Regions from separate parts of the Microbacterium sp. LB12 genome, predicted to be linked through region 1. Evidence: predicted binding sites of a transcription regulator. Region 1 holds the regulator's gene; the other holds the start of a gene.
What was found. The regulator LexA, encoded in region 1, represses DNA repair genes until DNA is damaged. The targets are predictions, from matches to a motif close to TCGAACANNTGTTCGA.

Region 1 (3,404 bases):
ACAGGGCCGGATGCGCGTAGAAGCCCTCGCCCCGCGCGATCACCCGGATCGCGGAGGGATCGTCCGCTGCGGACCCGTCGAGAGGGATCTCGATGATCGCGCGCGTGTGCGGCGTCGTGGCGAGATCCTCCCGCACGGCCAGCAGACGACCGCCCTGCACCCGCAGGCCCCCATGCGCAGGGCCGGATGCTGTGAGAGGCACGGGCTCCGCGCCCCGCACCATCCGGTGCACCCGCTGGTCGCCCGCGTCCACGAAGTACAGTGTGCCCGCGTGGTCCGCGGTCCAGGCGCCTCCGCCGTACTCGTGCACGCGCGAGCGGGCGCTCCACGGCGCGGGCAGGATCTCGGCCCCGGAAGAGCTCCGCACCGTCACCCGCCCCTTCTGGGAGGGCACCGACTCGCCCCACCAGATCTCCGTGCCGACGAACCGTGCGCCGTCGATGCGCGGTGAGGATGCCGCGACGGACGCGGGGGAGAAGGACGAGGACCAGGAACCGTACGGAGACGACGACATGCATCGAGCCTATGGGCGGATCACACGCGGCATCGCACGCGATGGAAGACTGGGGTCATGAGCCGCATGACAGGCCGCGCGATCGGCAGCTGGAGCCTCCGCCTCGACGCTGTCTACTGTCTGATCCTCGGCGCGTTCGTCGCGGTCGTCGCGCCTCAGCTCGCGACGGTGATCGCGCTCCCTGCACTACTGCTGACCGTGGTGGGGCTCGTCGTCGTCGGCTGGTCGGCGCTCGTGCTCTGGATGGTGGCCCGCACACGATTGCGGTCAGCGCTCCGGCTCGTGCTGTGCGTCAACATCCTCGCGAGCGTGCTCATCGCCGCGGCGTCGTTCACGGCATCGAGCGCACTCGTCGTGATCGCCGTGCTGGCCGTCGCGTGCGAGGTCGCGCTGTTCGCGGTGAGCCAGGTCGTCGCCATCCGTCGGCTGAACGCTCACCCGACAGACGGCGCGACGGCATAGCGTCGCCGCGGCGGCTCAGACCGCGCGCAGCACCGCGACGATCTTGCCGAGGATCACGGCCTCGTCGCCGAGGATGGGCTCGAACGCGGAGTTGCGGGGGAGCAGCCAGGTGTGGCCGTCGCGGCGACGCAGGACCTTGACCGTCGCCTCGCCATCGAGCATCGCGGCCACGATCTCGCCGTTCTCGGCACTGTTCTGCGATCGCACGACGACCCAGTCGCCGTCGCAGATCGCGGCGTCGATCATCGACTCACCGCTGACCTTGAGCATGAACAGATCGCCCTTGCCGACCAGTTGGCGGGGGAGCGGGAAGATCTCCTCGACCTGCTGATCAGCCGTGATCGGCACGCCGGCGGCGATGCGCCCGACCAGCGGAACGAGTGCGGCGTCGCCGACGGGGGTCGCGACGTCGGCGGGGTTCTCGGTGCTGCTGCCGGGCAGGTCGATGAGCACTTCCATCGCCCTGGTCTTGCCAGGGTCGCGCCGCAGGTACCCGCTGAGCTCGAGCTGGCCGAGCTGGTGGGTCACGCTGGAGAGCGACTTGAGGCCGACTGCATCGCCGATCTCGCGCATGCTCGGCGGGTAACCATGGTTCGCGATCGAGTTCTGGATGACCTCGAGGATCGCCATCTGCTTCGCACTCAGGCTCTTGCGACGGCGCGTCCGCGGAGCCTCCGACTCGGGGGCAGAGTTCTCGCTCATGGTGCTCCTTCAGTGCGTGATCCCGACGTCGCTCTTCGAATGTCGGTGGCCCGTGGTGGGGTGTCCTTATCGAAACCGTATCCGAGATTCGGGCCGATCTGGAAGATCTGTTCGAGCGTGTCGGGCTGATTTCCGGGTGTGGTTTCGAAGAATACTTGACAGATGTTCGAACTCGAAGATATCTTCGGTAAGTAGCTTCGCATCAACGGCTCCCGGCCGAGTCGCGGATGCGAACGCTACGCCAACTTCCCCGGTGGCTTCACGGCTCCGGGACAGGCTAAGGAGCACCACATGAGCAGCATCAGCTTCAGCACCGCGGCAGTCATCCCGGCACCGGCACGTCCGGCGACGCGACTGCGGTTGACGGCGCGCGGCCGTGCTGTGCTGCTCGCCCTCGCCTCCGTGCCGCTCGCCATCGGGATCGCCTTCGCCGCGATCAGCGGTGGCAGCGCAATCGCCTCCGGAGCAGACACCGCGGCCGTGAGTGTCGAGACCGTCACGGTCATGCCGGGTGACACGCTGTGGTCGATCGCGACCTCGGTGGCACCCGATGCGGACCCGCGCGACGTCATCGGCGAGATCAGCCGCATGAACCTGCTGCGCGGCGGCGAGCTCCAGATCGGGCAGCGGCTCGCGATTCCGGCTCAGTACACGAACTGATCATCGGCGTCGCGCGCCGCAACGTGTGCAGCGGTCAGGTGGTCGCGGCCTAGCATGGGAAGGGTGACCCTCTCCCTCAACGATCTTCCGCTACGTGACGATCTTCGCGGATTGACGCCCTATGGCGCTCCGCAGGCGCCGCTTCCGATCGCGCTCAACGTGAACGAGAACACGCATCCGGTCCCGGATGCCGTGGCGAGCGACATCCTCGACGACATCGCGGTGGCGATCCGAGATGTCAACCGCTACCCGGATCGTGAGTTCACCGCACTCCGGGAGGCGTTCGCCGGGTACCTCGGGCACGGCCTCTCCGCCGATCAGATCTGGGCGGGCAACGGTTCCAACGAGGTGCTGCAGCACATCCTCCAGGCATTCGGTGGTCCAGGGCGCACGGCGTTCGGGTTCGCGCCGACCTACTCGATGTATCCGCTGATCGCACAGGGGACCGGTGCGCGCTGGGTTGCTGGGACCCGACAGCCCGACTACACGATCACCGCCGACGAGGCAGCGGAGCAGGTGCGCGACGCCGACCCCGACGTGATCATCCTGTGCTCGCCGAACAACCCGACGGGAACACCGCTCGGGCTCGATGTCGTCGAAGCGGTCTATGAGGCGTCCCGGGGCGTCGTCATCGTCGATGAGGCCTATCAGGAGTTCGCGCCTCACGACGCGCCGTCCGCGCTGACGCTGCTCGAGGGGCGCCCGCGTCTCGCCGTCTCGCGCACCATGAGCAAGGCCTTCGCCTTCGCCGGGGCGCGCGTCGGCTATCTCGCCGCAGATCCTGCCTTCATCGATGCCCTGCGCCTCGTGCGCCTGCCCTATCACCTGAGTGCGCTCACCCAGGCGGCCGCCGTCGCGGCACTGCGCAACGCCGACGTGATGCTGGGCATGGTGGAGGAGATCGTCGAGCAGCGCGATCGCATCACCGCGACCCTTGAAGCGCTCGGCTACACGCCGCACGAGTCGTGGTCGAACTTCGTCCTGTTCGGCGGCGTCGCCGACCCCCGTGCGACCTGGCAGAAGCTCTACGACCGCGGGGTGCTCGTGCGCGATGTGGGCATCCCCG
Region 2 (3,404 bases), on a different contig from region 1:
TCCCCTTCGGCAGCCCGCTCTCGCTGTCCGCCGTCGATCGCGCGCAGGCGGGGCGCGGTGGTCATGGACTGCGGAGCCCTCGCTCGCGAAGAACCCGCGGCTCCCCGCGCCGGATGACGGTCACTGGGCGAGCCGGCATCGAGAGAATCCTCGGTCGGAGCCGTCGTCACCGGAGCATCCCAGGTCGAGCGCCAGAGCCCGGCGTCACCCGTGCGCCGTGGCACGACTTCCGCGGCATGAGCTGCATCGTCATCCGGGGTGGCGGCCTGCGGATTCGCACCCTTCGAAGCGCCGCCGAAGAGAGGGATGATGGGGGCGATCCGATCGGGATCGCCCCCACGCATGTCGTTCATCAGGCCGGACGACGCTCAGCGAGCTCGTCTGCCGCTGCCGGAGCAGCGGCCGGTCCGCCGATGCCGAGTTTCTGCTTGATCTGCGTCTCGATCGCCAGCGCGATGTCGGGGTTGTTGAGCAGGAACGTCCGCGCGTTCTCCTTGCCCTGACCCAGCTGATCGCCGTCGTAGGTGTACCAGGAGCCGGACTTCTTCACGATGGCGTGCTCCACGCCGAAGTCGATGAGGCTACCCTCGCGCGAGATTCCGACGCCGTAGAGGATGTCGAACTCGGCCTGCTTGAACGGCGGAGCCATCTTGTTCTTCACGACCTTGACCCTGGTGCGGTTGCCGACCGCGTCGGTGCCGTCCTTGAGCGTCTCGATACGACGGATGTCCATGCGCACAGACGCATAGAACTTCAGCGCCTTACCGCCGGCAGTGGTCTCGGGCGAGCCGAAGAAGACACCGATCTTCTCGCGGAGCTGGTTGATGAAGATCATCGTGGTGTTGGTCTGATTCAGGCCACCGGTGAGCTTTCGCAGAGCCTGCGACATGAGGCGAGCCTGCAGACCCACGTGCGAATCGCCCATCTCGCCCTCGATCTCGGCGCGAGGCACGAGAGCTGCGACGGAGTCGATGACGATGAGGTCGATCGCGCCCGAGCGCACGAGCATGTCGGCGATCTCGAGGGCCTGCTCACCGGTGTCGGGCTGCGACACCAGGAGGGCATCGATGTCGACGCCGAGCTTCGCGGCGTAGTCGGGGTCGAGCGCGTGCTCCGCGTCGATGAACGCGGCGATTCCGCCAGCGCGCTGCGCGTTCGCGATCGCGTGCAGGGTCAGCGTCGTCTTACCCGACGATTCCGGGCCGTAGATCTCGACGATTCGGCCACGCGGGAGTCCTCCGACGCCGAGGGCGACGTCGAGGGCGATGGAGCCGGTGGGGATGACGGCCACGGGGGCACGCTCATCGCTGCCCAGCCGCATGACCGAGCCCTTTCCGAACTGACGGTCGATCTGAGCGAGTGCGGTCTCGAGGGACTTCTCGCGGTCGGCGGGTGATGGCATGATGTGCTCCTTCTGCGCGCGTGATGCCGCCTGTAGGCTGTCGCGGCTCTCCCGGTTGGGAGGAACTCTCCGACAAGGCGTAATGGCTCTTCGGCTTGTTCTCCACCGTAGGAGAGGCCACCGACATCGACGCGATGAGCTCACATACCGTGCAGAACAGAGTGTCTGAACCACTTGTGCAGAAGACTACGCTCGTTTCGAACACATCTTCGACGACACGCCGAGAATCGATCCATGCATCCCGTACGCATCGGACACCGAAACTGCAGTCAGCGCCCGCGAGGCTCCTGTCGGCCGACACCGTGCCGTCGGCTCTCCGGGACATCCATCTCGGCACACAACGCGAGCCAGATCTCCCGCGGCGGCGTGCCATCCGCGAGCGCCTCGACCGACGTGCGGCCACGCAACGCGGACAGCCCGAGGTCGTTCACCAACGCGGACGCACGTGCCTGAAACTCGGTATCGACGGCGCGAAGGAATTCGCTACGACGCATCGGTCAACGACTCGCGATCAGTGCAGCGACAGCTGAGGCTCGATCGAGGCCACGAGGTCGTCCGGCACCACGTCCGGGAACACCTGGATGCCTTCGAGCACGGAGATGCGATCTCCGACCTCGCGCATGATCGTCGAGATGGGCACATCGAGCGCATCCGCCACCGAGGCGAGGATCTCGCTCGAGGCTTCCTTCTGACCGCGTTCGACCTCACTGAGGTAGCCGAGCGCAACCGACGCCTTGCTTGCGACCTGCCGGAGCGTGCGCCCCTTCTGCAGGCGGAAGTCCCTCAGCACATCGCCGATTTCCTGTCGTACAAGAATCATCGGAACCTCCTCCCCATGTGATCGTTCGAGGTCTCCCCCGATGAGACAGCCAGTCTAATACTGCTGGCTTGCTCAAAATCTACCCCTGAACGCTGTGGTTTGAATGTGAGCACATCAGTGATAACCAGCGCGGCGCCGACGCTATTCCTCGACCAGTTCGAGGAGTGCCTCCAGCGCGGCTTCCACCGACTGCGACCGGATCGATCCGCGGTCGCCGTCGAAGCAGAACATCTTCGTGCGAACGCCCTCTGGTGTCACGACCCCCACGTGGACGGTGCCGACCGGTTGCCCGTCAGGTGAGTCCGGACCCGCGATACCCGTGGTGGAGACTCCGACATCGGCGGGTCTCCCCGAGACGCTCACGACCCGTCGCACGCCGTCTGCCATCTGCGCGGCCACCTCGGGATGCACCGGGCCGTGTGCGGCGAGCAGCTCGGCATCCACTCCGAGGACCGTGGACTTCACCGGCGTGGCATAGGCGACGACACCGCCGAGCAGCACCGTCGAGGCGCCGGGGACGGAGACGATCTCGGCACAGAGTGCACCGCCCGTGAGCGACTCGGCGACACCGAGTGTCCATCCTCTTCTGTTCAGCGCCGCCAGCACTGCTGCCGCGCGCGTCTTCGTCACGAGGCTCGGCGCGAGCCGCGCACCTGCGCCATGATGTAGTCGATGCCGCTCGCCACGGTCAGCACCAGCACGATGACCATCAGGATGAACGTGATCAGTGTCCAAGGACCGAGGCCGATCAGGTAGTGCAGCGGGAGCAGCGCCCAGCCGAGAGCGACGCCCTGGAAGGCCGTCTTGATCTTGCCCATCCACGCGGCCGCGACGACGTGTTCGCTGGCGACCATGAGGCGGTGGATCGTGATCCCCCACTCACGGATCAGGATGATCGCCACGATCCACCAGTTGACCTCACCGAGGATTGCGAGTCCAACAAAACCTGCGCCGGTGAGGAGCTTGTCCGCGATCGGGTCCCACAGTTTCCCGAAGTCGCTGACGATGTCGTACTTGCGCGCCAGGTAACCGTCGACCCAGTCGGTGGAGATCCCGACGATGAAGATGATGGCGGCCGTCCAGCGGAGTGCGGGCTCCGGGAGCCCGTACGTGCCGCCGACCAGCAACAGGACGAAGAAGACGACCGCGAGCGGGATGCGCGCGACCGTGATCGCGTTGGGC

Region 2: recA (recombinase RecA) is a predicted target of LexA. The motif match lies at 1,600-1,615, and genes of this name have one in related genera.

What each region holds. Positions count from the first base shown of each region.
Region 1 covers NZ_JBBCPF010000004.1:267,505-270,908, forward strand. Annotated here, with positions in the region: gene WFM69_RS09960 (S9 family peptidase) at 1-514, opposite strand, end outside; gene WFM69_RS09965 (hypothetical protein) at 572-976, shown strand; gene lexA (transcriptional repressor LexA) at 992-1,678, opposite strand; gene WFM69_RS09975 (LysM peptidoglycan-binding domain-containing protein) at 1,970-2,338, shown strand; gene WFM69_RS09980 (histidinol-phosphate transaminase) at 2,402-3,404, shown strand, end outside.
Region 2 covers NZ_JBBCPF010000003.1:200,563-203,966, forward strand. Annotated here, with positions in the region: gene WFM69_RS07965 (regulatory protein RecX) at 1-65, opposite strand, end outside; gene recA (recombinase RecA) at 353-1,402, opposite strand; gene WFM69_RS07975 (DUF3046 domain-containing protein) at 1,672-1,896, opposite strand; gene WFM69_RS07980 (helix-turn-helix domain-containing protein) at 1,914-2,222, opposite strand; gene WFM69_RS07985 (CinA family protein) at 2,364-2,852, opposite strand; gene pgsA (CDP-diacylglycerol--glycerol-3-phosphate 3-phosphatidyltransferase) at 2,849-3,404, opposite strand, start outside.